One region of the Aeromicrobium sp. UC242_57 genome, then DNA from elsewhere that is predicted to be linked to it. Evidence: riboswitches for the same ligand, from Rfam matches in the RefSeq annotation. Region 1 holds a riboswitch; each other region holds the start of a gene.
What was found. A riboswitch is a leader RNA that binds a small molecule or an ion and turns the genes downstream of it on or off. The one in region 1 is predicted to bind cobalamin.
Positions count from the first base shown of each region.

Region 1 (7,428 bases):
TCGCTGCCGGGCTTGAGCAGCACGGGGTTCATCGCAGGTTCGGGTTCTGCGCGGGCGGCGAGGGCCTGCACCCACTGGGCCCGTCCGATCTCGGCGTGCACGCCGGCGTTGTCGGCGCACACCATCGAGTTGTTCGACATGTTCTGTGCCTTGTACGGCGCGACGCGGACACCGCGTCGGGCGATCGCCCGGCACAGCGCCGTGGTGACGATGCTCTTGCCGGCGTCGGAGGTGGTGCCGGCGACGAGCAGACCGGTCATGGAGCCCTCAGCGGGTTGGATGAAGCCCTCAGCGGGTTGGAGGGAGCCCTCAGCAAGTAGGTGTCCATGATCCAGCCAGCGGTTTGCTTGGCCCGACTGCGCACGGCCTCGATGTCGGCGAGCACGTCTGCGACGGTACCGGCGACGAGCTCTTCTGAATCAGTCCCGAGGTTTGCGCCCCACCAGATCGACCAATCGTCTAGGCCGTCGAGGTCGAGGTTCGCTCCGAGCATGACCGCGATGTTGCTCTGTCCCGCCTCGACAGCCTCGCGCAGGCGTCTCGCGGTCGTGACGTGCACGGGGACACCCACCGGGTGCAGCACGATCCGGTGCCGGGCGGCGAGCACCTGAGGCGCCGAGATGCCTGGCAGGACGGTGTAGTCGAGCGGCATCCGGGTCGCGGAGCTGCTCGACGATCCGGATCGTCGAGTCGTACAACGAGGGGTCGCCCCACACGAGGAAGGCTGCGGTGCCACCGCGGGCTCGGAGCACCTGCTCGTAGGCGGCGACCCTGGCTTCGTGCCAGGTCTTCACCGCGGCCGGGTAGTCGGCCGGATCCTTCCGGTCGCGTTCGGGGTCGGCGACGGCGACGACCTCGAGACCGAAGTGATCTGCGATGACGCGGCGTGCCGCCAGCAGCTCGTCGTCAGGCCCCTTGGTGGCGGCGATGACGTAGTCGGCGCCGCGCAGGGCCTGCGCGACCTCGGAGGTCACGTGCTGCAGGCCCATGCCGACACCGGCGATCAGCACCTTCACTGGTCGCGGTCCTCCAGATCACCTTCGACCTCGAGGTACACCCCCTGCAGGGCCTCCAGCGTCGCCGGATCGGGCTCGGCCCACAGGCCACGCTCGGCTGCCTCGTGCAGCCGCTCGACGATGCCGCGCAGTGCCCACGGGTTGGACTGGCGCAAGAACGCCTGGTTGGTCTCGTCGAGCACGTACTCGTCGGCGAGCTTCTCGTACATCCAGTCGTGCACGACGCCGGCGGTGGCGTCGAAGCCGAACAGGTAGTCGACCGTCGCTGCGAGCTCGAAGGCGCCCTTGTATCCGTGTCGCTGCATCGCCGCGATCCAGCGGGGGTTGACGACCCTGGCCCGGAAGATGCGCGCCGTCTCCTCCGACAGCGTGCGGGTGCGGACCGAGTCGGGATTCGTGGAGTCGCCGACGTACGCCTTCGGGTCCGATCCGGTCAGTGCACGAACTGTCGCGATCATGCCGCCGTGGTACTGGAAGTAGTCGTCGGAGTCGGCAATGTCGTGCTCCGCGCTGTCGACGTTCTTCGCCGCGACCGTGATGCGCCGGTAGTTGGCCCGCATGTCGTCGGCGGCCGGTGCGCCGTCGAGATCGCGTCCGTAGGCGAACCCGCCCCACGCGGTGTAGACCTCGGCGAGGTCGTTGTCGTCGCGCCACGTGCCCGACTCGATGACCTGCAGGATGCCTGCACCGTAGGAGCCCGGCTTGGAGCCGAAGATGCGGGTCGTGGCGCGTCGGTCGTCGCCGTGGTCGGCGAGGTCGGCGCGCACGTGTGCTCGCACGTAGTTGTCGTCATCGGACTCGTCGAGGTCGGCCACGGCTGTACCGCGTCGTCGAGCATCGCGACGACGTGCGGGAACGCGTCGCGGAAGAAGCCCGAGATGCGCACCGTCACGTCGATGCGGGGACGTCCGGCTCGGCCAGGGAGATGGTCTCCAGCTGGCTGACCCGGCGTGAGGCCTCGTCCCAGACGGGGCGCACGCCGAGCAGCGCGAGCACCTCGGCGACATCGTCGCCGCTGGTGCGCATCGCGCTGGTGCCCCAGACCGACAGCCCCACCGAGGACGGGTAGGTGCCGGTGTCGTCGAGGTGTCGCTTCACCAGCGAGTCGGCCATCGCCTGCCCGGTCTGCCACGCCAGGCGGGACGGCACAGCCCGCGGGTCGACGGTGTAGAAGTTGCGTCCGGTCGGAAGCACGTTGACCAGGCCGCGCAGGGGGGAGCCTGAGGGGCCTGCCGGGACGAAGCCGCCGTTCAGGGAGTGCAGGATCGCCGCGAGCTCGTCGGTCGTCCGGTCGAGACGAGGGACGACCTGCTCGGCCGCGAAGGCCAGCACCCGTTGCACCTGCGGATCGACGTGCAGCCCGGCAGCAGCGGCAGGATCCCAGTCGGCGGCTTCCATCTGCTCGACCAGCTCACGTGCGCGAGTCTCGATCTCGTCGACGGCGTGCAGCTCGGCGCCTTCCTTGAGCCCGAGCGCGCTGCGCAGACCAGGCACAGCGTTGCCGACGCCACCCCACACCTGTGCGGCGCGCAGGATCGACATCACCAGGTTGGTGCGCGCCTCGCCGGTGGGTGCCTGGCCGAGGACGTGCAGACCGTCGCGGATCTGCGCGTCCTTGATCTCGCACAGCCAGCCGTCGACGTGCAGCAGGAAGTCGTCGAACTCCTGATCGTCTGGGCGTTCCTCCAGGCCGAGGTCACGGTGCATCTCGGCGGCCCGCATGAGGGCCCAGATCTCGCCGCGGACCGCGGGGAGCTTCGCCGGGTCCATCGAGGCGATGTTGGCGTGCTCGTCCAGCAGCTGTTCGAGCCGGGCGATGTCGCCGTACGACTCGGCGCGAGCCATCGGCGGGACGAGGTGGTCGATGATCGTGGCGTGGGCGCGGCGCTTGGCCTGGGCGCCTTCGCCCGGATCGTTGACGAGGAACGGGTAGATCAACGGCATGCTGCCGATCGCGGCATCCGGGCCGCACGATGCCGACAGCGCGGCGTTCTTGCCCGGCAGCCACTCCATCGAGCCGTGCTTGCCGAGGTGGACGACTGCATCGGCGCCGAAACCGTGCTCGAGCCACCGGTAGGCGGCCAGGTAGTGGTGGCTGGGAGGCAGATCGGGATCGTGGTAGATCGCGACGGGGTTCTCGCCGAAGCCGCGTGGCGGCTGGATGATCAGGACGATGTTGCCGGCGGTCAGCGTGGCCAGCACGAGCTCGCCCTGGTCGTTGACGAACAGGCTGCCGGGCGCCGGACCCCATGCCTCCTGCATCGCGTCGCGCAGGTCGGCCGGCAGGTCGGTCGTCCACGTGGCGTAGTCGGACGGGCTGATGCGGACGTGCGCGTCGGTCAGCTGAGCCGTGGTCAGCCACTCCTCGTCCTGGCCGCCGGCCGCGATCAGCGCGTGGATGAGGCCGTCGCCTGCCGTCGTGTCCTCCTCGTCGAGCAGCGCGGTGACCTGGTTCTCGCCGCCGATGTCGTAGCCCTCGTCGCGGAGGCGCCGCAGGAGCCGGATCGTGGAGACCGGGGTGTCGAGGCCGACGGCGTTGCCGATGCGGGCGTGCTTGGTCGGGTACGCCGACAGCACCAGCGCCAGGCGCTTGTCGGCGTTCGGGATGTGCCGCAGCCGGGCGTGGTTGACGGCGATCCGGGCGACCCGGTCACACCGCTCGGTGTCGGCGACGTACTGGGGCAGGCCGTCGGAGTCGAGCTCCTTGAACGAGAACGGCGCGGTGATGATGCGGCCATCGAACTCGGGGATCGCGATCTGGGTGGCCGAGTCGAGGGGGGTCACGCCATCGTCAGAGGCCTCCCACTCCGCGCGGCTGCTGGTCAGGCACAGGCCTTGCAGCACCGGGATGTCGAGGGCGGCCATGCGCTCGACGTCCCAGGCCTCGTCGTCCCCGCCGGCGCTGGCGGTGGCCGGGACACTGCCGCCGGCGGCGAGGACCGTCACGATGAGGGCGTCGAGCCGGCCGAGCCCCTCGTAGAGATCGTCACCTGCTGCCCTCAGGGAACCGGCGAAGATCGGCACGCCGGTGGCCTGGCCGGTCGAGTCGACGGCGTCGGCGAGGGCGTGGACGAAGGCGGTGTTGCCGCTGGCCTCGTGGGCGCGGTAGTACAAGATCCCGATCTGCGGCAGGTCGGCCGCAGGTGCCGACGTGCGATCAGCGAACCCCCACGCCGGGATCTCGTCTGGCGGCTCGAAGCCCACGCCGGTCAGCAGGACAGTGTCGGACAAGAAGGCGTGCAGCTGGGCCAGGTTGCCGGGGCCGCCTTCGGCCAGGTAGCGGTGCGCCTGTGCGGCAACACCCATCGGCACGGTCGACACGCTCCATGAGCTCGGCGCTCGGCTGCAGGCTACCGCCGAGGATGACCAGAGGGACGCCGCGCTCACGGACCGCGCCGAGCCCGGGCCACAGGTCGTGCGGGGAGCCCAGCAGGCGCACCACCACGAGGTCGACGCCGTCGACGATGGCATCGAGCCGGTCGTCGGAGGTGCGGCTCGGATCGGCCCACTCGTAGGCAGCACCGCTGGCACGGGCCGAGAGCAGATCGGTGTCGGACGTGGACAGCAGGGCAATGCGGGTCGTCAGGTCGGCCATGTCGCCGGTCTCCTCCTAGGGGTTCTCGCCCCGTCATGTGGTCGGACCGTCCGTGGCCAGTGTCTGGCTTGTGTCCCGCTCGACGTGGTCGTGCGGGAACATCACAGTGGCGGAACCGCCCCGGACTCTCACCGGGTTCCTGCGCCACGGGCGTGCTGGCAGCCTACGGGAGGTACCGCCGGGGAGATCCGATGCCCTGCTTGTCGGCGGCGTGCGCGTTGCAGGCAAGAATGTGCGCATGCTTGGTTTGACGTGGGCGACAGCGAATCCACCAGTCGCGGCGATGTCGGCATGGCCGGTGTGACGCTGGTCGGCGGCGGTCCGGGAGACCCGAGCTGATCACGGTCGCGGGCCTGAAGGCGCTGATGACCGCCGACGTCGTGGTGGCCGACCATCTGGCCCCGCTGGTGCTTCTCGACCAGCCCGGCCCGACGTCGAGGTCGTCGACGTGGCCAAGTTCCCGCGCGGCAGAACCACCCCGCAGGAGGCGATCAACGCGCTGCTGATCGATCGAGCGAAGCAGGGTCTGCAGGTCGTCCGGCTCAAGGGAGGCGACGGCGACGTGTTCGGTCGCGGCTTCGAGGAGCTGACGGGCATGTCAGGACGCCGGTGTCCCGGTCAAGGTGGTTCCGGGAGTGTCGTCGGCTGTCGCCGTGCCTGCGATCGCCGGTATCCCAGCGACGCACCGGGGGCTGGTCGACGGGTTCACGGTCGTGTCAGGACATGCGCCGCCCGGGCATCCGACCAGCCTGACCGACTGGTCGGCCCTGGCTCGCGCCGGCGGCACGATCATCGTCCTGATGGGGGTCGCCAACGCCGCGCACATCGCCGCGGCCTTGATGGGCGGTGGCTTGTCGGGCTCGACTCCCGTGGCACTGATCTGCGACGGCAGCCTGCCCACGGAACGCACGATCCGCTCGACCCTCGCCGACCTGGGCTCGACGCCGGTCGCCGAGCAGGTCGCACCGCCAGCCGTCATCGTCATCGGGGCAGTCGCCGACCTGGAGAGTCAGCCGACGTCGTCGGCGAGTCCCAGCTCAGCATCGCCGGCGTCAGCGAAGTAGCCCTCCACGTCGCCGACCTCGTCCAACGAGGCGGGGGACCAGCGCGGGTCCGGTCCTTGTCGACAACCTGCGCCCGTACGCCCTCGGCGAAGTCGGGGTGCCGGTGCAGCCGCCGCGCCAGGCGGAACTCCCTGGTCGAGGGCCTGACGCAGATCGGTCATGTCGCGAGCCCGCCGCAGGGCGCCGAGCGTCACGGTCACGGCGGTCGGTGACTTGGCAGAGATCGTGACGGCCGCGGCCCGGGCGTCATCGATCTCGGAGCCGCGCAGCCGGTTGACGATGGCCAGGACATCAGGGCCTTCGTACACCTGTCGATCCACGACCGGGCAGCCAGCAGCGGAGAGTCGGGGGTCGGTTCGGCAACCTGGGCGACGGCCTCAAGGGGCTCGGTGGTGGCGAGAGCGGCGACGAGCCCGGGCAGGTGCTGAGTCGGGACGTACCAGTCAGCCAGGCCGATCGCGATGGCGTCACCGGCGCGCACGGTCCCCGCAGTCAGCGCGAGGTGGGTGCCGAGCTCGCCGGGCGCGTGCGACAGCAGGTAGGTGCCGCCGACGTCGGGAAGGAAGCCGATACCCGTCTCTGGCATGCCGATCGAGGAACGCTCGGTCACGACACGGATGTCGGCATGTGCCGACAGGCCGATCCCGCCACCGAGGACGATGCCGTCCATCACCGCGACGAACGGCTTGGATAGCTGGCGATCGTCGCGTTGAGGCGGTACTCGTCGGCCGAGAACCCCTCTGAGGCAGTTCCGCCAGCGAGTGCGTCGTGGTACATCGCGACGATGTCTCCGCCGGCACAGAGGCCTCGCTCGCCGGCACCGGTCAGCACGACCGTTGCCACGTCGGGATCATCGCGCCACCGGTCGAGGGCGTCTTGGAGCAGACGAACCATGTCGTGGGTCAAGGCGTTGATGGCTCGCGGGCGATGGAGCCGCAGGTGACCGACCCGGCCGTCTCGGCTGATCAGGACGTCGTCGCCGTGGTCGAGCACGGCGGCCTGCTGGTGAGTCTGGGTCATCGTGGCAACGCTAGCCTCCGCGCGGGGCTCGATGTGAGTGGCCCGTCGGAACTATGTCCAAGGTCACAAACATTCCGTCATGCGAGGCAATTCAACGTGAGACAGTATGTCAGTTGAAACTTGCATTTACACGGGTCGCGAACTTCCCCACGCAGTCCCACACTCCCAGGAAGTGCACCTCGTGTCCGCCGACTACAACAGCATCGACTCCCACCCGTTCTCTCTGACGACCTCAGCGACGCCGAGCCGCATCGGGCTCAGCCGTGACGGCCGCACCGACGCCTACGCCGAGCTGTACACCCGCCACAGCTATGTGGCCCGCCGCCTGGCTCGGCATCTGGGTCAGCGCGAAGAAGCCGAGGACGTCGTGGCCGAGGCGTTCGCCCAGATCCTCGACCTCCTGCTCCGTGGAAGGGGCCCGACGAGTCGTTCCGGGCGTACCTGTTCACGACGATCCGGCACGAGTCCGGTCGACGGGCGAAGGTCGCGCAGCGTGTCATCACGACCGACGACGACTCGCAGATCGACGTGCCCGTGGCCTTCGGGGCTGGCGAGCTCGACCTGTTCGAGCGCACTGCGGTCAAGGCAGCCTACCAGTCGTTGCCCGAGCGGTGGCAGCGCGTGCTGTGGCACCTCGACGTCGAGGGGCGCAAGCCGCTCGAGCTGGCCGACACCTTGGGGATGAAGGCGAACACGGTCTCCGCACTGGTGTACCGAGCCAGGACGGGGCTGC
Region 1 is NZ_JBIOAM010000003.1:1,249,528-1,256,955, forward strand. It holds partial or broken gene ACHMWU_RS18125 (cobyric acid synthase) at 1-260, opposite strand, end outside; gene ACHMWU_RS18130 (SAM-dependent methyltransferase) at 420-1,016, opposite strand; partial or broken gene ACHMWU_RS18135 (cobaltochelatase subunit CobN) at 1,013-1,908, opposite strand; gene ACHMWU_RS18140 (cobaltochelatase subunit CobN) at 1,905-4,247, opposite strand; gene ACHMWU_RS18145 (hypothetical protein) at 4,174-4,611, opposite strand; cobalamin riboswitch at 4,648-4,775, opposite strand; partial or broken gene cobA (uroporphyrinogen-III C-methyltransferase) at 4,903-5,675, shown strand; gene ACHMWU_RS18155 (enoyl-CoA hydratase/isomerase family protein) at 5,593-5,829, opposite strand; partial or broken gene ACHMWU_RS18160 (3-hydroxyisobutyryl-CoA hydrolase) at 5,744-6,695, opposite strand; gene ACHMWU_RS18165 (sigma-70 family RNA polymerase sigma factor) at 7,230-7,428, shown strand, end outside.

Region 2 (7,428 bases), on a different contig from region 1:
GCATCGATGGCAGCCAGCGGGAGCATCAGCGTCGGTCAGCTGATCACGGTCGTCGGCCTCGCGCAGTTCATCAAGGATCCGATGACGACGCTCGCCTTCCTCAGCGCCGAGGTGCGCGAGAAGCGCGCCGTGGCCGGCCGCCTGTCGGCGATCCTCGCCGAGGACGACGACCTCGACCAAGGTGCGGGCGACCGCTTGGTCGCACGGCCCGCCTCAGAGGGCGACCTGGTCAGGTTCACGATCCAGAGCCGCGACGACACGTCACGAACCGTGACCGTCGCCCCCGGCGCGGTGATCGGCATCGCAGCAGGACCGAGAACCGCACAGCGACTCGTCGACCTGCTCGCCTACCGACGACCGCTGTCTCGTGGCGAGCTGCTCGTGCGCGGTCGCGATGCCATCGACCTGGGGCCTGAGGAGGTGGCCCGGCAGGTCTTCGTGTCCCATCACGGGGCAGCGGTCTTCTCGGCCAGCGTCCGCGACAACCTCGCGGCCGTCTCGGTCGACGACGACCTCGTCGCCGCTGCCGCGCTCGACGAGGTGCTGGAGCATCTCCCCCGCGGCCTCGACTCGACGATCGGCGAGCACGGACGGACCCTGTCGGGCGGGCAGCGCCAGCGACTGCTGCTGAGCCGGGCGCTGCACCAGCCCCAGGCGGTGCTGGTGCTGCACGAACCCACATCGGCGGTCGACTCGGTCACCGAGGCGCGCATCGCCGATGCGTTGGAGCACCTCCACGGACGCACCATGGTGCTGATCACCACGAGCCCAGCACTGCTGGCGATCTGCCACGACATCATCGACCTCGAAGGCCTCCCGAGTCATGCCTGCGCTGCCCGGAACCGACCCCAGCCGCCACCCACCACCTTCCGGTGGCAGACACCAGGACGACCTGGCGTCACGCGATGCGCGTCTTCGGCCGTCGCAAGCCGATGCTCGTCCTCCTGCTGGCCACCCTGCTGGCTGGTTCGTCCGCCGGGCTGGCGGTTCCTGCGCTCCTGGGATGGATGGTCGATGCCGTGGACCGCGGCAACCCACCGGCCACTCTGGCCTGGGGTGCCGCTGCCCTGCTCACCGCAGGCTTCCTCACGGCGGTGCTCAGCAGCGCCAGCACCATCACGATGGCGCACATCGGCCAGAACGGTCTCGCCGACCTGCGCGAAGAGGTGTTCGCCACCGCGACGGCTCGGCCGTCCGAGACCCTGGAACGGGCAGGTTCGGGAGACCTCCTCTCACGGGTCTCGCACGACGTCGAGGTCGTCAACGAGGCCATCGGATCGATCCTGCCGACCTTCATGTCAGCGGCGTTCACGGTGGCGCTGACGATGGCGGGGCTGGGGGCGATCGATCCTCGTTTCGCACTCGCGGCGCTGCTGAGCACCCCCATCCACTGGTTCGCACTGCGTCGGTTCCTGCGGGCCTCGGGGCCGCTGTACCGCGAGGTGCGGGTGGCCGAGTCCGAGCGCGGCCAGCGCCTGCTCGAGGCGACTGCAGGCGCTGACACCGTGCGGGCCCTCGGCCACTCCCAGCAGCACCTGGCACGCATCGGACGTTCTTCGGTCAGGGCCATCAGGCTGGTGCTGTCGACCGTGGTGGTCCGCACCCGGTTCCAAGGGCGCCTCAACATCGCCGAGCTGGTTGGCCTGTGCTCGATCCTCGGTGTCGGCTACTGGCTGGTCGGCAACGGATCGGTGAGCGTCGGTGCGGCGACCGCGGCAGCACTGTTCTTCCACCGCCTGTTCGGACCCATCGGCGCGATCCTCATGAACATCGACGATCTCCAGCTGGCTGGCGCGGGCCTGTCCCGGCTCGTCGGCATCATCGATGGCGCGTCAGGCCTCGATCCGTCGTCCGCCCCGGGGCCCGCCCGGACGGCGCACTCCGATCGAGCATCGGGGATCGAGCTGCGCGGAGTCAGTGCCGGATACCTGCCGGGCAAGGACGTGCTGACCGGGCTGGACCTGCACCTGCGAGCCGGTGAGCACGTCACCCTCGTGGGCGCCAGCGGAGCCGGAAAGACGACCCTGGCCCGTGTCATCGCCGGCAGCCTGCAACCAACCGCCGGAACTGTCAGCTGGCACGGCGTCCCGTACGGATCAGCCCACGACGCCCCCGGCCTGGGGCGCAGCAGCATCCTTGTCAGCCAGGACGTGCACGTCTTCTCCGGCACGATCGCCGACAACCTGAGGCTCGCAGCTCCTGGAGCGAGCGACGACGCACTGCACGCAGCCCTGACCGCGGCGGGTGCCGACTGGGTCGCCGAGCTTCCCGCACGGACTCGCGACTCTCGTCGGCGGTGGCGGACTGGAGCCACCGGCGACCGGGCACAGCACCTCGCCCTGGTGCGGGCACTTCTCAGTGACCAGCCCGTCGTCGTCCTCGACGAGGCCACCGCAGAGGACGGTTCGATGTCGTCGCACGTTCTCGAGCAGGCCGCCGTCACGGTCGCCCGCAACCGTACGACCGTCAGCGTCGCGCACCGGTTGAGCCAGCAAGCCGCGGCGACCGGATCCTCGTCATGGAACACGGCATCGTGATCGAGGACGGGCACCACGACGGCTGCTGGAGCGCGACGGTCACTATGCGCACCTGTGGCGCGCGTGGGCGCAGGACCGTTCCTCGATCGCCCGAAGCCGCCGCACCTGAGGCACTACTCACCCCAAACAGCACCCATGACGGGCTTGGCGCGCCTAGTGTGATCAGCACACTCCCCCGCTCACGACCCCACTCCCACTCCCGACTCCCGGAACCTGGGCATGTCTGATTCACAACTCCTGATAGCGCTGCTCGTCAGTACAGCGCCGCTGCTCTGCGTCGGCGTGTGGTCATGGACGCGCGACCACACGTCGTACGTCGGTCGGCTGCTGCTGTTCGGCATGACGGCGACCGTCGTGTGGGCGTTCTCGCTCGGCCTGCTCGTCGAGTCCGGCGACTCGATCGTGTTCGGCCTGATCTGGCTGCCGTCGGTGACACTCACCGCCACGGCGATCTTCCTGCTGGCCAAGGTCGCCAACGACCCAGCCTGGCGACCCGGCCGATGGTTCGCGGTCGCCGTCGCCGTCGAGTGCCTCACCTCCGCGGCGCTGACCGCGACCAACGACCGACACCACCTGGTCTCGCAGGACCTCGCGAGCTCGCACATCGAGTACGCGTGGGGTTTCGGCTTCCACGTCCTGTTCTGCTTCATGCTGCTGAGCCTCGCCGGTCTCGAGATGAGCCGCAGGACCTCCGACCCGTCCCCGTGGATACGCAGCTTCGCGGTCCTCGTCATGACCTTGGTCGTCGCGACCTGCACGGTGCAGGTCCTGCAGATCCGCATCAGCCAGACCTTCGCGGCCATCGCGCTGATCGCCTTCGCCTTCGCGGCTCATCGGGGCGGGCTGGGCACCGCGATCCTGCCCTCGCGCAGGCCTTCGACCCCAACGACCCGGTGACCGGCGTGCTCAGCAGGCGGTCGATCGAGCAGCACCTCACCCGGCTCGCCGGCCGCCGCCCCGAGCTGTGCCACGTGCTGGTCGTCGACGTCGACCGGTTCAAGGGCGTCAACGACAGCTTCGGCCACCTTGCCGGCGACCAGGTGCTCGCAGCCGTGGCCACCCGGCTCTGCGGGCACGATCCGCGGCTGACGCTCGGACGCTGGGGAGGAGACGAGTTCGTCGGTGTCCTGCGCGGTCTCGGCGCTGACGAAGTCGGCCTGATCGCCGACGACCTGACGGCTGCCTGCGCGTCATCGCCGGTCGCCGTCGCCGATGACACGCACGTGGCGATCTCGGTCAGCATCGGGGTCGCGCCGTGCGACGGCGATGACTGGCACGCCTGGGTCGCGAAGGCCGATGCAGCCATGTACGCGCGCAAGGACCGGGGCAGCGAAGACACCACCTGGTACGACCGCCGCCGCTGACCATGGGTGACGCTGCTAGATTGCCGATGCCAGTCAACTCAGCAATGAGCCAGGGAACCCGGTGAGAATCCGGGACTGACGCGCAGCGGTGAGGGCGACGGGCGGAGCAACGAGGCCACTGGACCAACCGGTCTGGGAAGGCGCGCCGTCCGGATGACCCCGAGTCCGAAGACCTGCTGGCCGCAGACATCCGTCTGTGTCACCCGCCCACCAGGCTTCGCGCAAGAGCCTCCGGACTCGAAAGAGACCCAGATGACGACCTCCCGTCGCACCACCCTGTTCCCTGCCCTCCTGACTGTCGCAGCGCTCTGCCTGGCCGCCTGCGGCGGAGCACCCGACTCGGAGAAGGCCACCGCGGCCGACTCGGCCGACTACCCCGTGAAGGCCACGGCTTGCGGCTTCACCAGCACGATCGATGCGAAGCCACAGCGTGCCGTGACGATGAACCAGGGCGCCACCGAGGTGGCCCTCGCCCTGGGACTCCAGGACCAGCTCGTCGGCACGGCCTACCTCGACGACTCGGTGCCCGACAAGTGGAAGACCGCCTATGACTCGGTCGACGTCCTGTCGAAGGAGTACCCGGACCACGAGACCCTCCTTGCGGCGCGGCCCGACTTCGTCTATGCCTCCTACATCAGCGCCTTCGACAAAGAGGTGGCCGGAGCTCCTGCCGAGCTCGCGCGAAGCTCGACATCGGTTCGTACAACTCGCCCCTCGGCTGTGGTGACGACAGCCTTCCCGAGCTCTCGTTCGACACCGTGTGGGACGAGATCGACACTGTCGCGACGATCTTCGGTGTCCCGGACCGGGCAGCGACCATCCGTGCCGAGCAGAAGAAGCTGCTCGACGGCCTCGCCCAGCAGAAGGCCGGCGACGGGGTCGACGTGTTCTGGTTCGACTCCGGTGACAAGACCGCACTCGCCGGGGCCGGAGAGGGCGGCCCGCAGCTGATCCTCGACGCCGTCGGGGCCACCAACCTGTTCGCCGACCTCAAGGGCGGCTGGGCCGACGTCAGCTGGGAGAAGGTCGTCGCAGCCGATCCCGACGTCATCGTGCTCGGCGACGCCAGCTGGTCGTCGGCCGCCGACAAGATCGCCTTCCTGCAGAAAGACCCCGCACTGAGCAAGCTCGAAGCCGTCAAGGAGAAGCGGTTCGTGGTGCTGCCCTACTCGGAGAGCACGCCGGGCGTCCGTCTCGCCGACGGCGCCCAGACAGTCTCAGACGGACTCGCCGCACTCGACCTCGGCTGATGCACCAGCAGCAGAACCGACCGCGGCCGACCATGGCAGCGGGTGCGGCTGCGCCGTTCGTGCTGCTGCTCGTCGCCCTGGCCGCGACGATGGTCATCGCCCTGGGGATCGGCGCCGTCTCGATCCCCGTCGGGACGGTCGTCGACGTCGTCCTGCAGCGTCTGGGGCTCGGCGTCGACGTGCCGCTCCTGGACGATCAGATCGTGTGGCAGCTGCGGATGCCGCGGATCCTCGGTGCCGCTGCCACCGGCGCCGGCCTCGCGATCTGCGGCGCCGTGCTGCAGTCGCTGACCCGCAACGACCTCGCCGACCCGTACCTGCTCGGCATCTCCGGCGGTGCCACGGTCGGCGCCGTCAGCGTCATCGTGCTCGGGGTCAGCGTCGCGGGCCTGATCTCGGCCGCCATGATCACGCTGGGCGCGTTCACCGGTGCGCTGGCGTCCTTGGTGCTGGTCCTCGTCCTGGCGACCGGACGGTCCGGTGCGCTGCCACCGGCCCGCACCGTGCTGGCGGGTGTCGCGATCGGCCAGATCTGCGCCGCCTACACGTCGTTCGTCGTGATCATGAGCGGCGACCACGACGCCGCTCGCCGGGTGCTGCAGCTGGACGCTGGGATCATTGGCCGGCCTGCGCTGGAGCTCGGCCCTGTTCCTGTGCGTCGTCGCGCTGCTGGCCGTCGTCCTGATCATGGCCTTCGCTGCCGACCTCGATGCCTTCGCGTTCGGAGAGGCTTCGGCCGGCTCGCTCGGCGTGTCGATCACGACCACCCGCTGGACCCTGCTGATCGGGACCGCGCTGCTGACTGCGTCGCTCGTCGCGTTCACCGGGGCGATCGGCTTCGTCGGTCTGGTCGTGCCGCACGTCGTCCGGCTCGTGTGGGGTCCGCTGCACCGCCGGCTGCTCCCGCTCAGCGCGCTCGTCGGGGCCATCCTGCTCGTCTGGGCCGACACCATCGCGCGGTCCCTCGTGTCGGGGCAGGAGATCCCCATCGGCGTCGTCACCGCGGTGATGGGTGCCCCCGTCTTCGCCTGGCTCCTGCGGCGCGAAGGGCGTGAGGCATGAGAGTCGCCGTGGACGATGTCACGTGGGGAGTCAAGGACCTGACGATCCTGCACGACGTGACTGCCGACTTTCCGGCCGGCAGCGTCACCGGTCTGATCGGCCCCAACGGCTCTGGCAAGACCTCCTTGCTGCATGTCACGGCCGGACTGCGCCGCCCCACCCGAGGCACCGTCAGGGTCGCCGACGAGGATGTGCACGCCTGGTCGGCCCGCACCCGTGCGCGCCGCATCGCGCTGCTCGAGCAGCACTCGTCGACGTCTCTCGACCTGACGGTCCGTCAAGTCGTCGAGCTCGGTCGTATCCCGCACCGGGGCCGGTGGCCGGGGCGACTCGACGAAGGCAGCGCGCAGATCGAGCAGGCCCTCAAGGCCGGTCGGGTCGACGATCTCGCCGATCGCAGGTGGCAGACGCTGTCCGGTGGTGAGCGGCAGCGTGTCCAGCTGGCCCGGGCGCTCGCGCAGGAACCGTCGCTGCTGATGCTCGACGAGCCGACCAACCATCTCGATCTGCGGCACCAGATCGACTTCTTGTCGACCGTGCGGGATCTCGGCATCACGACGATCGCCGCACTGCACGACCTCGACCTGGCGGCCGCGTTCTGCGACCGGCTCGTCGTGATGCGTGGTGGACACGTCGTGGCGAGCGGGCCGGTCGAGTCCGTCCTGACTGCCGAGCTCGTCAACGACGTGTACGGCGTCCGCACCACGATCGAGCAACATCCCACCGCGAATCGATGGAACGTCGTGTGGCACCGATGAGGCGGGTCGTGCTCGTCGGCATGTCGATCACCGAGGCCAATCAGCGTGACGCTCTCCACGCGCGTGCCAGCGCCGAGGGAGCGAGCGTGGCCTTCCTGCAGGTCGGAGAACCCTCGTTGGTCGCCGAGCTCACCCGGTTGACCGACACCGGCGCGACGCACATCCACCTCGAGGCTGTCGATCTCGGCACACGTCGCACCGCACGTTCGTGGCTTCGACGGGTGGCAGCCCACTGGCTGCGCCAACGTGACGACAGCCCCGTCGTCACGATCGGCGAGTCAGAGGTCACCGGCACCGAAGCGCCTCTGGTCTCGCCGGCCTGGCAGGACGTGCCGTCGCACGCCCGCCACGTCCTGGTGTGCCGCGGACCGCGGTGCTCAGCTCGAGGCGCCGACCGGACATCAGCGACGATCGACCTGTCCTTGAACGAGCTGGGGCTCGGCGATGACGACGTCCT
Region 2 is NZ_JBIOAM010000005.1:26,686-34,113, forward strand. It holds partial or broken gene ACHMWU_RS21560 (ABC transporter transmembrane domain-containing protein) at 1-672, shown strand, start outside; gene ACHMWU_RS21565 (ABC transporter ATP-binding protein) at 933-2,537, shown strand; gene ACHMWU_RS21570 (histidine kinase N-terminal 7TM domain-containing protein) at 2,757-3,434, shown strand; gene ACHMWU_RS21575 (GGDEF domain-containing protein) at 3,431-3,901, shown strand; cobalamin riboswitch at 3,915-4,097, shown strand; partial or broken gene ACHMWU_RS21580 (ABC transporter substrate-binding protein) at 4,154-5,151, shown strand; partial or broken gene ACHMWU_RS21585 (FecCD family ABC transporter permease) at 5,184-6,213, shown strand; gene ACHMWU_RS21590 (ABC transporter ATP-binding protein) at 6,210-6,971, shown strand; gene ACHMWU_RS21595 ((2Fe-2S) ferredoxin domain-containing protein) at 6,968-7,428, shown strand, end outside.
Region 2: linked by a shared signal. The riboswitch ahead of ACHMWU_RS21580 (ABC transporter substrate-binding protein) and the one ahead of ACHMWU_RS18145 (hypothetical protein) in region 1 are both predicted to bind cobalamin.

Region 3 (7,428 bases), on a different contig from region 1:
AGCACCACGTCGGTGCGGGTCGCGGCGAGCAGCTGCCGCATCGACTGCCCCTCGCCGCGCGCACCGAGCCGGGTCGTCGTGAGGCTCGAGTGCAGGTAGATGACGTGCGGCATGACCGTGGCCCCGATGATTCCCGAGGCAAGCAGGACGCTCTCGGTGCCCTCGAAGCTCGGCACCAGGCCGCCGGCCAGCGGACCAGCCGCTGGCGGATCGATGAAGAGTCCGGCCATGAACCCCACCGCGATCAGCACCAAGAAGCCCATGATGACGCGCTCGAGCGCGCTCTGGCCACGGACGTCACCGATCTTGAGGATCAGCATCGCGACCGCGGCCGTGATGACCGCGCCGAGCATCAGCGGCAGGTCGAACAGCAGGTAGAGCGCGATCGCGCCACCGACCACCTCGGCCAGGTCGGTGGCGATCGCGATCGCCTCGGCCTGCAGCCAGTACAAGATCCGCGGACCGCGTGGCAGCTTCTCGCCCATGTGGCCGGCCAGTGACTGACCTGTGACCATGCCGAGCTTCGCCGACAGGTACTGCACCAGCACCGCCATCACGTTCGCCATCACGACGACCCAGACCAGCGTGTAGCCGAACTCCGAGCCCGCCGTGACGTTGGTCGCGACATTGCCCGGGTCGACGTACGCGACCGCCGCGATGAAGGCCGGACCGAGCAGTCCGATCCGCGGCAGGCGTTCCTTCACGAGCATGTCCACATCATCTCCTACGACGACTTGGCGTTGACCTCGTAGGAGGTGTTGGTCGACTCGAAGAAGTTGACCAGCTGCAAGGTGTCGTTCGCCGTCGCCATCCACTTGGCCGGGTTGACGGCGTTGTAGTGCGGCTCGAAGCCGAGCTCCTCCAGCCGCCGGTCCGCCAGGTAGCGGACGTACTGGTTGATGTAGTCGGCGTTGAGGCCCAGGATCCCGCCAGGGAGCAGGTCGTGGTTGTACGCCTCTTCCATCTCGACGCCATCGAGGATCATCTGGCGGATCTCGTCGGCGAACTCCGGTGTCGCGACGTCCGGGTTCTCGTCGAGGACCGTGAGGATCAGGTTGATCCCGAACTTCAGGTGCAGGCTCTCGTCCCGCACGATCCAGTCGATCAACGAGCCGAAGTTGCGCAGCAGGTTCCGTTGCCGGAAGCTCAGCGCGACCATGAAGCCGGAGTAGAACCAGATGCCTTCCAGGATCACGTTGTAGGCGACGAGGTTGCGGACGAAGTCCTGCTTGCCCTCGGTCGTGGTGATGTCGAGGGTCTGCTCGAGTCATCCGCTGGATGTAGCGGATCTCGAAGGCCTCCTTCGCGGCCATCGACGGCACCGTCACGTGCGACTCGTAGGCGGCCTCGCGATCGATCGGGAACGTCTCGAGCACGTACTCGAAGCTCATGCAGTGATTGGCCTCCTCCCACATCTGCTTGGCCAGGTAGAGGTGGCACTCGGCGGCGTTGACGTACGGGTAGACCCCGAAGGCGAGCGCCTTGTTGACCAGAAGCTCGTTGGGGTTGAAGTAGCTCATCAGGAACGTCAACGCGTGACGCTCCTCCTCGCTCATCCGCTCGAAGTCGCCGAGATCCTCCCGAGCTGGATCTCGTTGGGGAACCAGGTGTTGGCGACGGCTTGGTCGTACAGGTCCATGGCCCATTGATACGTGACAGGCTTGAGCAAAAGCCCTTCTTGGATCCCAGTCCCAAGAATCCCGGGCCGAGTTGCAATGTCAGTCATGAAAAGTCCTTCTCCAAAGTTCGGTGACGAGGGGGGTTATGGCCCCCTGACGAGGGGGTTACTGCCCGGACGCGGGGCGGCAAGCCGCTCCTCAAGGGGCCACAACCACCTCCTCAGCGGGGCTAGGGGTGGGTCACTGGCAGGAGTCGCACTGCAGGCGCTCTTGCGGGTCGATCGGGCACGCCGCACCGTCGACGACGTCGACCTGCTCCAGCTCGTCCACGTCGGCCGGAACCACCGGCTCGGCCTCGGCCACCGCAGCGGCGACCGCACCGAACCCCCGGGCGGGGGCCGCGGCCTTCGGAGCCGCCGCGCCGAATCCCCGACGCGGGGCACCGCCGGCCGGTGCCACCTGCTCGGCCTTGTTGACCTTGACGGTGCTCTGCTCTGCGGTGTGCCGCGGCATCATGTGCAGGTAGTAGGTCGTCTTGACGCCCATCCGCCACGCGGCGGCGTACAGCTCGACCATCTCGCCGACATCACGGCTTTGCAGGTAGATGTTGCGGCTGATGGCCTGGTCGATCCACTTCTGCGCCCTCGCTGCGACCTGCAGGAAGGCATAGGGCGAGAGCTGGAAGCTCGTGCGGTAGATCTGCTGCAGCCTCGTCGGGGATGCCGTCGACCTTCGACAGGTCACCCTGATGGCGCAGCAGGTCTTCGCGCACCTGCTCCCACAGACCCAGACGCCGCAGGTCCTCGACCAAGTTGCGATTGACCTCGAGGAACTTGCCGAGCTCGTCGCACGGCTGAAGATCTGGCTGAACTGCGGGTCCAGACCCGGTGTGGTGCCGGCGACGAGACCGATCGATGCTGTCGGTGCGATGGCCATCAGCGTCGAGTTGCGGATGCCGGCCGAGACCTTGCCTCGCAGCGACTTCCAGTCCAGGCGGGCGGTCCGATCGACCTCGACTGGGACGCCACGGTCATCCTCCAGCAGGTCGAGCGAGTCGATCGGCACGAGACCTTGGCTCCAGCGCGAGCCCTCGAAGTTGGGGTACGCGCCGCGCTCGCGGGCCAGATCGGCGGAGGCGTCGATCGCATGCCAGCTGACGAACTCCATGATCTCGTCGATCAGCTCGTACGACTCCTTCGACTGGTACCAGTAGCCGAAACGCTCGACGATGTCGGTGAAGCCCATGACGCCGAGGCCGAGAGCCCGGTTGAGCTCATTGGATCGCTCGGACTCCGGCACCGACGAGATCGTGATGTCGATCAGGTTGTCGAGCTGCCGCACTGCCAGGCGCGTCGACTCGGCCAGGCGCTCCCAGTCGACCCGGGCCTGCTGGCGCCGCCCTGTGACGTGCCGCGACAGGTTGATCGACGCCAGGTTGCACACGGCCACGTTCTCGCGGTCCTGCGGCAACGTGATCTCGGTGCACAGGTTGGACAGGTGGATCGTGCCGGTGTTGTGGTTCAACGCCCGGGTGTTGATCGTGTCCTTCCAGGTCAACCACGGGTGCGAGCCGCCTGCAGCGCAGTCAAGATGGCACGGAACTGCTCCCGTGCACGCATCTTCTTGTGACGCAGCTGACCGGCATCGGCCATCGCGGCGTACTCGGCGTAGCGCTGGGAGAAGGCCGCGCCGTACAGCTCGACCAGGTCGCCGACCTCCAGCGGATCGAACAGGTACCAGTCCTGGTCGTCCTGCACGCGCTTCATGAACTCGTCGGAGATCCACACTGCGGTGTTGGCCGTGCGGGTGCGGCGGTACGGATCACCGGAGTTGGCCCGCAGGTCGAGGAACTGGGCGAAGTCCAGGTGCCAGTTCTCCATGTAGAAGCACAGCGCACCGAACTTCTTGCCACCGCGGCTGATGGCTCGCAGGGTCGAGTCGATCGTGTGCATGAACGGGATCGGGCCGGTGGACGTCGTGTTGTTGGAGCGGATCGGCGAGCCCTCGGAGCGCAGCTTGCTGACCGAGAGACCGATGCCGCCGGTGCCCTTCGTCAGCCACATGACGTCGCGGACGCTCTTGGCGATGTGCTCGATGTCGTCCTCCATCTGCATCACGAAGCAGTTGGAGAGCTGACTGTACGAGGTGCCCGCATTGACCAGCGTGGATCCGGCCGCCAGGTACTCCAGGCGCGACATCTTGTCGTAGAACTGGCGCGCTGCTCCGGTGGGATCGGTCTCGTTGAGCGCCAGCCCCATCGCGACGCGCATCCAGAAGAACTGCGGCACCTCCAGAGGCGTGCCGTCTGGCTCGCAGAGCATGTAGCGCGTGCGCATCGTCTGCGCGCCGATGTAGCGGATCAGGTCGTCTCGATCGGGGTCGAGCGCCGCGCCCAGCACCTCGAGATCGAACAGCTCTGCCAGTCGCGCGTCGAGCAGGTTCAGCTCGACTCCGCGCAGGATCGAGGCGACGAACGCCGGTCCGTGGAAGCTGTAGACCTCGTCGCGGGTGACGCCTTCGCCGAAGATCTTCTTGTAGAGCGTCTTGACCAGGAGCCGTGAGGCGATCGTGTCGAAGGCCGGGTCGTCCTTGACGTTCTGCAGCGCGACCTGGATGACGGCCTCGTCGAGCTGCTCGCTCGTGATGCCGTCGAACAGCGTGATCTCCAGCTCGGACTGCAGCTGGGTGACGCGGGCGATCTGGTCGTCGAGACCGACGCTGGCCTCTTCGATCGACCGTGCGATCTCGTAGCCGTCGTACGGAGCCTGGGTGCCGTCGCGCTTGATGACAGTGATGGACATGCAGTTCACCCCTCGTGAACTCGGGTCAGATGCTGCCCACGAGCGCGAGGGGTGAAGGGATGACGGAACAGCGAGACCGATCCCCTGACCTTCCCACGAGGTCGCGGACCCTTGACACCATCGGGGCGTCAAGGCACTGGCAGGTCTTCGGACTCACGGGCCAGGCACATAGGTGCCGCCTACTGTCCGTCGCTTCCCAGGCACCTGAAGATCAGGCAGTTCCCAGTGCTGATGACGGAGGTCGTTCCCACTTACCGCTGCGGGGCAGTCCCGGATTTACACCGGGTTCCCTGTTGCCACGACTCCCCTGGCTGAGGAGGCGAACCAGCTGCGTCGACCACTGTATCTGGTGAATCACATTGATGTAACCCCCACATCTTGTAGGGCGTGTCACGCTGCAGCCTGACGCGCGCGGAACCCTGCAGACACAGCACGGCGCCACCCCCGGGCGTACCTGGGATGGCGCCGCTGGGCGCTGATCTTGATTCAGAGCACTAGTGACTCAGTGCCAAAGCCTCAGGAAGACGAGTAGACGCGGGTCGAACCGCCCGAGCCGCCGCTGCGTCGGCGTCCGCCGCCACCGCCGCGGTTGCCGCCGCCGCCCTGAGGACGTCCGCCGCCATTGCCGCGGAAGCCACCCTGGGGACGCGATCCGCCGGAGCCGCCGCGCTTGGCGCCGCCCCCGCCGCTGCTGCGAGCGCCCTGGCGCACAGCCGAGGCGTGCGGCGCCTCGGTGCCAGCGCCGGACAGCGCCTCGACCGTCATGGGCGAGGGCGCAGTACGCGCGTCGTGATGACGAGCCGTGACACCGGCCTTGTTCTGCAGCTGCATGACGTCGCGCAGCGCATCGGGCGTCGTCATCGTGACCACCGCTCCGGACTCACCGGCACGCGCCGTGCGACCCGAACGGTGCTGGTAGGCCTTGTGCTCGGCGGGAGCGTCGTAGTGCACGACCAGACCGATGCCGTCGACGTGGATGCCGCGCGCGGCTACGTCGGTCGCCACGATGACGCTGGCCCGACCGCTGCTGAAGGCCTCGAGGTTCCGCTCACGGTGCCGCTGCGACAGGTCGCCGTGCATGTCGACGGCTTCGATGCCGTTCTGCGTCAGCTGCTTGGCCAGGCGCATCGCGCCGCGACGCGTCCGGGTGAACACGATGCTGCGAGGGTTGGCGCGCAGCAGGTCGAAGGCAGCCTTCGACTTCTCGGTCGCAGCGCTGACCAGGACGTGGTGCTCCATCGTGTCGACAGCGCTCTCGCCGGAGTCGAGCTCGTGGAGCACGTGCTGCGGCAGGTGGCGCTTGACGAGCTTGTTGACGTCGCCGTCGAGCGTCGCCGACAGCAGCAGTCGCTGGCTGCGCTCGGACGTCTTGCCGAGGATCGCGTCGATCGGCTTGTAGAAGCCGAGATCGCACAGGTGGTCGGCCTCGTCGAGAACCGTGATCTCGATGTCATCGAGAGTCATGCAGCGACGATCGAGCAGATCGGTCAGACGGCCGGGCGTCGCGATGACGATGTCGACGCCGTTCTTCAACGTGTTGATCTGCTTGTTGATCGGCACGCCGCCGTAGACCGTGGTCAGCCGCAGCCCCATCTTCTGGGCGAGCGGCTCCATCGCGGAGCGGACCTGGGTCGCTAGCTCGCGGGTGGGCAGCAGGATCAGGCCGCGAGGAGCCTTGGGTCGGCTGGTGCGACCCGCCAGACGAACCAGCACGGGGATGCCGAAGGACAGCGTCTTGCCGGAGCCGGTGCGGGCACGGCCGAGAACGTTCTTGCCGGCCAGCGCGTCAGGGATGACGGCGAGCTGGACGGGGCTGGGGTTGACGATGTCCTGACGCGCGAGCGTCGAGACGAGCGCTTCAGGAAGCTTGAGGGCGGCGAAGGTAGGGGCAGACGAATTTACGGGGTTGCTCACAGAGCAGTACTCACAGACATTTCGGGATGGTGCCCGAAAGCCAATTCGCGTTGGATCACGCTACTTCGTCGGGCCGGAACAGCGCGGAAAGTGCGCGTTCACGTATTCACATGCTAGCACTCGCCACCCGCAGACGACGATTCGCCTGCGTGTGACGGGCCTCTCAGGCCAGCAAATCGGCGTATTCGGGGTGCTTTTCGACGAATCGCGCGACATACGGGCATTCCGCGACGATCTTCTGCCCACGCGCACGCACGTCGTCGAGCGCACCCGTCACGAGCTGGGAGGCCAGGCCCTGGCCCTCGAACTCGTCGAAGACGACGGTGTGCGGGAACACCACGACGTCGCCATCGGGCTTGGCCTGCGTGAAGCCGGCGAACGTCCCGTCGACGTGGATCTCGTAGCGCTGCTTCTCGGCGTTGTGCACGATCTCGTTGCTCATGCTGGTGGCAACGCTCAGAACAACGTCAGGATTCCCAGCACGAGCACCGCGATGCCGAGCACGAAAGACAGTCCGATGATGACGGCGTGCACGCGGTAGAACGTCGTCGTGCCACCCGCGGCCGTGCGCGAGCGCTCGTCCGCAACGATCCGGCGCCAGAACTGCGGCCAGATCACGACGTTCCAGAGACCCGCGACGAGCAGGAGCAGCGACCACGCAATCGGAAGATCCATGGACGCCATTGTCACGTACCGGCGCTTCCTGTCGGCACGGCACCCACGAGCCGCTCACGCGTGGCCTTCCACGGCTTGTCCCAGCTGACATCCTGCGGTCGAAGCGAGTCGCCGCACGAGGTGCACGTGTCAGCCGATGTCGTCTCCGCGCCACAGGTCTCGTGGATCAGGGCCATGTGGGCTCCCCCTGCAGGCATCGGCGTGTGCTTCTCGGCCCACATCGACACCGCATGCATGATCGGCAGCAGGTCGGCGCCAGCCTCGGTCGCGACATACTCGCTGTGGGTGCGGCGGTCGGCCCGGTAGTCGACCTTGCGCAGCATCCCTTCGTCGACGAGGAGTTTCAGTCGACGGCTGAGGACGGCGTCGGAGATGCCGATGCTGTCGCGGATCTGCTCGAACCGGCTCCGACCGTGCAG
Region 3 is NZ_JBIOAM010000005.1:281,652-289,079, forward strand. It holds gene ACHMWU_RS23215 (Nramp family divalent metal transporter) at 1-710, opposite strand, end outside; partial or broken gene ACHMWU_RS23220 (ribonucleotide-diphosphate reductase subunit beta) at 725-1,726, opposite strand; gene ACHMWU_RS23225 (hypothetical protein) at 1,860-3,176, opposite strand; gene ACHMWU_RS23230 (ribonucleotide reductase N-terminal alpha domain-containing protein) at 3,173-4,420, opposite strand; cobalamin riboswitch at 4,541-4,764, opposite strand; gene ACHMWU_RS23235 (DEAD/DEAH box helicase) at 4,937-6,334, opposite strand; gene ACHMWU_RS23240 (GNAT family N-acetyltransferase) at 6,498-6,776, opposite strand; gene ACHMWU_RS23245 (SCO4848 family membrane protein) at 6,791-7,009, opposite strand; gene ACHMWU_RS23250 (winged helix-turn-helix transcriptional regulator) at 7,021-7,428, opposite strand, start outside.
Region 3: linked by a shared signal. The riboswitch ahead of ACHMWU_RS23230 (ribonucleotide reductase N-terminal alpha domain-containing protein) and the one ahead of ACHMWU_RS18145 (hypothetical protein) in region 1 are both predicted to bind cobalamin.

Region 4 (7,428 bases), on a different contig from region 1:
TCGAACTTGTCGACCGCTGCGGCAGGAACGCCGTCCTCCGTGCGCGCGAGGGCAAGAATGCCGATCGACGTCTTGAAGGAGTCGGAGGTGTTCTGCCACGATCCATCTGCCTTGACGGCCGAGCGCAGGTCAGCGACCAGGTCGCGCGTCCCGCCTTCGGCCGGGAACTTCGACGCGTCGAGACCGGCAATCTGGAGAGCGAGCACCGTCTTGGCCAAGAAGGGCCATCTGCTCGCCAGGTTCGCCGAGGTGCCGGTGTAGGCGGTTCCCGAGTGATAGATCGCATCAGCCGTCTCGGCGATCTGATCGCCGGCCACGCCAGCGCCTGCGAGGGCGAACACCGCGTCGGCCGTCAGGCCCCAGTCGGTGTTGGCACCATTGCCCAGCACGTCATCATTGGCCGCCAGCTCGCGAGCCAGCCAGGCCGCACCGGCCTTTCTCGCCTGGGCCGTCGACGCTGACACGCTCGGCGCCGCAGGTGCCGCACCCTTGCGGTGCAGCGAGGCCACTGCCGCGTGGAGCGCCTGGGTTGCCTCAACGACAGCGATCTCGGTCGCCTCGACATCGGCGACCGTGGCCTGTGCACCGGCCAGTGCCAGGACGACCTGCGCCCAGCTTGCGGTCGTGTAGTCGCCCGGTTCCTTGGCCTGGGCAGCTGCGATGGCCTGCGTGAGCTCCGGACTTGTCGAGTCCGGCCTTGACGGTCTCGGTGCCCGTGAAGGTGCCGGTGCCTTCAGCATTGACCGCAGCCACCTGGACGTCATAGGACGTGCCATCGGTCAGCCCCGTCAGTGTCCGCGACGTCGCGGTGCCGACGTCCTGTGTCGTCCAGCTCTCGCCGGCATCCTCGGAGATTCGCACGCGGTAGCCCGTGATGGCTGAGCCGCCATCGGCCGGTGCCGTCCACGACGCCTTGATCGAGTTGTGGAGCGGCTTCAGGGCAAGTCCGGTCGGAGCTCCCGGAACGGTTCGCGGCGTGACCTTCTCGCTCGCCGTGTACGCACCGATCGCCGAGCTGTTGAATGCCGCAACCTGCACCTCGTACTCGGTCCCGTTGGTCAGGCCCGTCAGCGTCCGACTCGTCGCAGTACCGAGCTTCTTGGTCGTCCAGCTCGTGCCACCGTCGCTGGAGTAGCGGACGTTGTACCCGACGACAGGCAGACCACCTGTCGACGTCGGTGCAGTCCACGACAGCTCCGCCGAAGCATTGCCGTGCGTCACCTGGAGGCCAGTCGGCGCACTCGGCGCGTCAGGAATCGTCGTGACCTTGTCGCCATGCACGTAGATCGTCGGCAGACCGCCGAAGTGGTACGGACCGATGGCAACAGCAGCCAGGTTGGCCGGCTTGCCCTCCAGGGGAATCTGGCGGTGGAACGGCCATTCGGCGCCGAGGCCACCGATGAACATGTCGCCGTTGAGCGCCTTGTCGCCGGTACCCGTGTAGGTGTAGTTGACGTTGAAGGTCGTGATGGCCGTCTGGTACTGCGTCGCCTCGTTGCTGACCAATGGCGTCGCACCGTCGTAGTACGTCAGCTTGCCCTTGGTGCCGGAGTTGAAGGCCGGGTTGTAGATGCCCGCGAGCTTCTCGACGCCACCTTCGATACCGCTGATCGCGATCCGCGCGTTGTCGCCCGCAACGAACGACTGGCCTGGATTCGTCGTGTTGGTGATCGTCACGTCGACGCCCTTGGCCCGCACGACCCGGTACTGGACCTTGCCGCCCTTCTTCAGCTCGACGATGTTGCGGCCACCCTTGCTTGACCGTGAAGCCACCGTCCGGCGCAGCCTCGTACGTGTTCCAGCCTTCACCCCAGTCACTGACGTTCAGCGGATCGTGAACCCGTACCGTCGTGCCTTCTGCCGGGGTGAACGTGAAGTCGCGTTCTTCGGCGGTCTTGTCGAAGTAGTAGGTGTCGAGCTCGTTCTTGACGTTGATGCCGGTCTCGAACGTTCCGACGTTGTCGCCGACGTTGACGACGGCGACGCCGGTGTTCTGCGGATCGATGCCGTTGAACGACCAGTTGGTGTTGCCGGGCGTGCCGTTGTCGTTGGCCGCCAGGTAGTGCAGCGGGCCGTACGTGATCTTGACGACGCTGACGCCAGGGCTCTCGGCCTTGATACGCAGCTGACGACGGCCGTCCTGACCGATACGTCGGGTCGTGACGCTGTCGCCTGCCACCTCGAACGTGTACTCGGGCTCGATGAAGAGGTTGTTGATCTGATCGAGCTGGGCCTGCTGGGTCCGGATCGTGTCGAGATCGAAACGCTCGCCGACGTCCAGGTTGAGCACCCCGGTGTCGTCCAGATTGGTGTAGAGACCTCGGTTGTCCCCTGCGCCCAGGCCCGGGATCAACGAGGCAGACTCCTGGCGCCCGGCCAACGGGGTGAGATCCAGTGTGTACTGGGCGCCCGCCGTCGCCGCAGCGACCGTGAAGATCTTGGCGACCTTGTCGGTCTGGCCCGGAATCACGGCCGAGGCGATGTGCTGGGTCGTGTACGCGATTGTCGTGGTCGGGACATAGACGTCGTAGTCGTTGTTCGACAGCGCGTCGACCTTCGCCAGGGGGTGCACCGTGTGCTCCGCGAAGTGCTGGGCTGTGCCGTTCTTCCACGACAGTGTGACGTCGGCCCCGTGCGTGACCTTCAGCGAGAGACCGAGGTCGGCGACACCGATCCGGCTGATCGCCGTCTGCAGAGCCAGCCGTGCACCGTAGACCGCCGCAGCGGACGCATCTGCGTCATCATGGACCGTGGTGGCCTTGGTGATCGCGTCCTGCAGCAGGGTCCAACGGAACTCGGCCGCCGCAGCGCCATGGCCGATCGCCTTGGCCTCGTCGGTGACGGTCTCCAGCTCGCCCAGATCCGCGGCGCTGGCCTTTTCGGTGACGCTGGCGAAGTACTGCGAGAACGAGGCTTTGTCGTAGTCGCCCCGGTCTTGGTTCGGAACGACAGCCTTGACGACACGATTGGCCGAGTCGGCATTGTTCGAACCGTTGAACGTCGAGGCGTTGAGCGATGGCTTCGTGGTGTGCAGGAACGTGATGCGCTCGAGCGTCGTGATGCCGTTGAACGTCGTGGGGGAGCCGAAGGTGTACGTCTCGGCAGCGACCACGACGTTGCGAAGCGAGACATTGCCCTGGAACGGATTCGCCACGGTGTAGTTCGCGACGGGAGGCAGGCTGACATCGGTCAGCGCAGTCATGCCGTTGAGGGCGTAGGTCGTCGCGTCCACCGCACCCGACAGGTCGAGCTCTTCGATCGATGTCCCCGCGTACGACGCGTTGCGCAGATCCGCATAGTCCTGAGCGTTCAACGTCCCGGTGATGCTGAGCTTCTTGACGACGCTGTAGTCGTAGTCGCCCACGGTCTGACCGAAGTCGCTCACCAGCTTCTCGCGCAGCTTGGTCAGGGCTGACCCTGCGCAGTCGTCGTGAGGCGAACCCACGCAGACGTCGGCTCTGCGGTGTTCAGCGCTGTGAGCGCAGCGGTGACCTGCTGCTGGGTCGCAGCAGGATTGACGGCGGTCGTCCTGGCCGTTGCAAGTTCTGCGTCAGTTGCCGTAGCGGTCTTGCCCTTGCCGATGCCCCTGATCAGATCGGTCTTGTCGACCTGGGAGAAGTAGGACTCACTCTCCCAGCAAGAATCTGCCAGGCCGAGGTCGCAGCCATAGCCGTACAGGGTGAACTGCCACCGCATGACGTCACCATCGTGCAGAGTCAGTGCACCCGCACCGACCTGGGCCGTCACGTTGTTGACCGTGTACATCCAGCCCGACATCGAGTTGTAGTCGGGCGTGCCGAGGTACGCGTCTCCGTCGGTGCCGGTCAGCCGATCCCGGCTGACTCGTGATGTACGACGGAACGTTCGCGGTTCCCTTGTCGAAGCCCTTGACGCCCGACAGGTACCAGCCGGCGCTGCTGGTCTCTCCAGCGTCCAACGCGGTGAACTGGTGCGATGTCTCGTCCAGGACGCTCTCGGTGACGGCCGCGGCCGTCGAGCCCTCCGGGACCGTCACCTTGACCGGCTCGACGTAGTAGCCCTGTCCGATGTTGTAGCCCTCGAAGGTCACGTAGACCGATATGTCGCTTGCTGCCTGGGCGGCCGGAGCCAGCCCCAGCACGAGGGCAAGTGTGGTGAACGCGCTGATCAGCGCTGCTCCCACTCGGCTGCGACGCCGTCTTTCGATGATGGACCGGGATCCCATGAATTCTCTCCTTGCTCGGACCCCGCAGAGGTAAGGCATGGCAGAGAAAACGTCCCGATCGACGCAAAACTCCGCGTCAGAGAATCTGGCGCGGAGCTGTGATCGAATCGCAGAACGATTCGGCCATGTCCCGCTTTCCGCGGCAGGACTTGGCCAGACACCCTCGTGACAGGTACTCCGACTCGTGGCGCGATCGCTCACGCCACACACGGTTGCGGGACAGCGCCGGATTCTCACCGACTTCCCCCAGCACGAGTGCAACTGGTTACAGCAAGTCACGATCTCCGTGACTCAAGAACGGACCTTAACGCATTCGCGCGTAGTCAGGTCTCAATGTGACCGACGTCCTATTCCAGCCCGCGCCGACGACGACGCTTGGCGGCGATCTTGTCCTCGATCGCCTCGATCCGCGACTCGCGGTTCAGCTGCATCGAGAAGTAGCCGATCCCGACCCCGAGGCTGGGGAAGATCGGCCAGAAGAACAACAGCCCGCCGCTCGCGATGCTCGTGGCACCCCAGATCGCCACGCACAGCCCGGACACGAAGATCCACCCGTTGCGGGCGTCGCGCAAATCGCGCTGGTACTGGGTCACGGCCTGGACCTGCAGGCTGGAGCGGTTGGCCGCCTGCCTCACGACCGGGGCAGGGGTCGCCACGACCAGGTCGGTCAGCAACGCTGCAAGCCCGCCCACGAGGCGGGTGCCCAGGACTTCGGCACTCCGGGCCTCGAACTCGTCGCGGGTCAGCCTGCCGTCGGCATAGGCGTCGCGCAGCACCGTGACAGCATGATCGCGGTCGGCATCGGTCGCCCTGAGCAGCGCAGCGTCCGGCTCGCGAGGATCGGCCGAGAAGCCCGACCAGATCTCCGCGCCCGACGCCATGGGTTCAGACCTCGCGTACCGCGGCGAGGGCTTCGGGCAGGGTGAACGCACCGGCGTACAACGCCTTGCCGATGATGGATCCTTCGACGCCGAGGTCGGCAAGCGTCGCGATGTCACGCAGGTCCTGAAGACTCGACACGCCGCCCGAGGCGACGACGGGCTTGTCGGTCACGGCGCACACCTGACGGAGCAGGTCGAGGTTGGGCCCGGTCAGCGTGCCGTCCTTGGTCACGTCGGTGACGACGTAGCGGGCGCAGCCGTCGCGATCCAGGCGCGCCAGGGTCTCGAACAGGTCACCGCCGTCCTCGGTCCAGCCACGGGCGGCCAGCGTCGTGCCGCGGACGTCGAGGCCGACCGCGATCTGGTCGCCGTACTGGCCGACGACCTTGGCGCACCAGTCGGGGTTCTCGATCGCCGCGGTGCCGAGGTTGACGCGGGTGCAGCCGGTCGCCAGAGCAGCTTCCGAGCGAAGCATCGTCGCGGATACCACCAGAGAGTTCGACCTTGACGTCGAGCCGGCCGATGACGTCGGCCAGCAGCTCGCGGTTGGAGCCCTTGCCGAACGCTGCGTCGAGATCGACCAGGTGGATCCACTCGGCACCATCGGTCTGCCACTGCAGCGCAGCATCGAGCGGGGATCCGTAGGACGTCTCGCTGCCGAGCGCTCCTTGGACGAGGCGCACGGCCTGTCCATCGGCGACATCGACAGCGGGCAGGAGTTCAAGAGTCACGACGTGATGTTATCTGTCGGCGGCTGCACCTACCGTGGCCGGTATGAAACTCATCCTCGTTCCCGGCTTCTGGCTCGGCGACTGGTCCTGGCAGCAGGTGACGCCTGCGCTCGTGGCTGCTGGTCACGACGTCACATCCGTCACGCTGCCAGGGCTCGAGTCGGTCGAGTCCGACCGGTCCGGCATCGGGCTCGCCCAGCACGTCGCGGCGGTGACCGCGCTGATCGACGACGCCGACGACGAGGTGGTCCTGGTGGGCCACAGCGGAGGCGGCACCGTGATCCACGCCGCAGTCGACCAACGTCCTGGCCGGGTCAGCCGCGCGATCTACGTCGACAGTGCGCCGCTCCCCCACGGCATGGCGACCAATCCCGACCTACCGGTCGACGGACCCGACCTGCCCCTGCCGCCATGGGACGTCTTCCGCGGCGACGGCTCGCGCGACCTCGACGGCTTCGACCAAGCCCAGCTCGATGACTTCCGCGCCCGGGCCATCCCACATCCCGCTGCGGCCGCACGTGATCGGCAACAGCCAGCGACGCCCCACGCCGGTTCGACGTGCCCATCACGCTGATCTCGACGACGTTCACCCGCGAGCAGATCGACTCATACCTGCAGGCCGATGAGTCCTACTTCGCCGAGCTGACACAGATCAGCGATGTCACGATCGTCGAGCTGCCGACCGGCCACTGGCCCCGAGCTGACCGAGCCCGACGCCCTCGCGGCCGCGATTCTTGCTGCCCTCTGATGTGACCTCAACCGGTTTTCGATCAATCCCCAGAAAATACCCGGTCGTCCAGTTACAGTCTGTCGCATGCGTACCATCACCCACCTGCTCGTCGGAGGGCTCGCCACCACGGCCATCCTGACCGGCACCGCCGTCACTGCGACGGCCCAGTCCGACAAGATCACCGACAAGCGTGCTGACGTCGTCCAGTACGACGACTTCGAAGAAGACGAAGCCGGAACGATCCTCGATCGTGCCGACAGCCTCGCGAGCGGCATCGAAGCCACCAGCGCGACGGTCAAGCACAGCAAGAAGAGCATCAAGGTCACGATCCGCTTCGCCGACCTGACCCGCCAGGAGGTCCAGGCCGGTGCCGTGGTGCGGGTCAAGGGCTCCAAGCAGCCTCGATACCTCATCTCCAGCATCAGCCGCAAGAAGGTCGCGGTCTACGACCTGAAGGGCGACGAGATGAAGCAGCTGTGCACCGGTAAGCAGACCAAGAAGGCTGGCAAGAAGGGCACCATCACGTTCAGCGTGAAGCGGACGTGCCTCAAGAAGCCCAAGGCCATCAAGGTGCAGACGGGCGTGTCGCGGTTCATCAACTTCGACAACGAGAGCTTCACGATCTACCAAGAGGTCATCTCGTCGTCCCGGGTACGTACGCCTGAGTCGACCAAGTGGCTGAAGGCGAGCTGATCGGCGATGCGCACCCTCACTCATCTGATCGTCGGCGGTCTCGCAGCGACGACGCTGCTCGCCACGACCGCGGTGACCGCCTCGGCCCAGTCAGACACCATCAAGGACAAGCGGGCCGACGTCGTGCAGTACGACGGCTATGGCGATGACAGCGGCACGGTGCTCGACCGGGCCGACAGCATCGCCACC
Region 4 is NZ_JBIOAM010000001.1:511,285-518,712, reverse strand. It holds gene ACHMWU_RS03485 (fibronectin type III domain-containing protein) at 535-1,281, opposite strand; gene ACHMWU_RS03480 (hypothetical protein) at 1,250-3,445, opposite strand; gene ACHMWU_RS03475 (DUF4430 domain-containing protein) at 3,406-3,765, opposite strand; gene ACHMWU_RS03470 (hypothetical protein) at 3,701-4,204, opposite strand; cobalamin riboswitch at 4,354-4,499, opposite strand; gene ACHMWU_RS03465 (DUF1707 domain-containing protein) at 4,552-5,085, opposite strand; partial or broken gene priA (bifunctional 1-(5-phosphoribosyl)-5-((5-phosphoribosylamino)methylideneamino)imidazole-4-carboxamide isomerase/phosphoribosylanthranilate isomerase PriA) at 5,090-5,816, opposite strand; gene ACHMWU_RS03455 (alpha/beta fold hydrolase) at 5,860-6,390, shown strand; gene ACHMWU_RS03450 (hypothetical protein) at 6,375-6,569, shown strand; gene ACHMWU_RS03445 (hypothetical protein) at 6,631-7,239, shown strand; gene ACHMWU_RS03440 (hypothetical protein) at 7,246-7,428, shown strand, end outside.
Region 4: linked by a shared signal. The riboswitch ahead of ACHMWU_RS03470 (hypothetical protein) and the one ahead of ACHMWU_RS18145 (hypothetical protein) in region 1 are both predicted to bind cobalamin.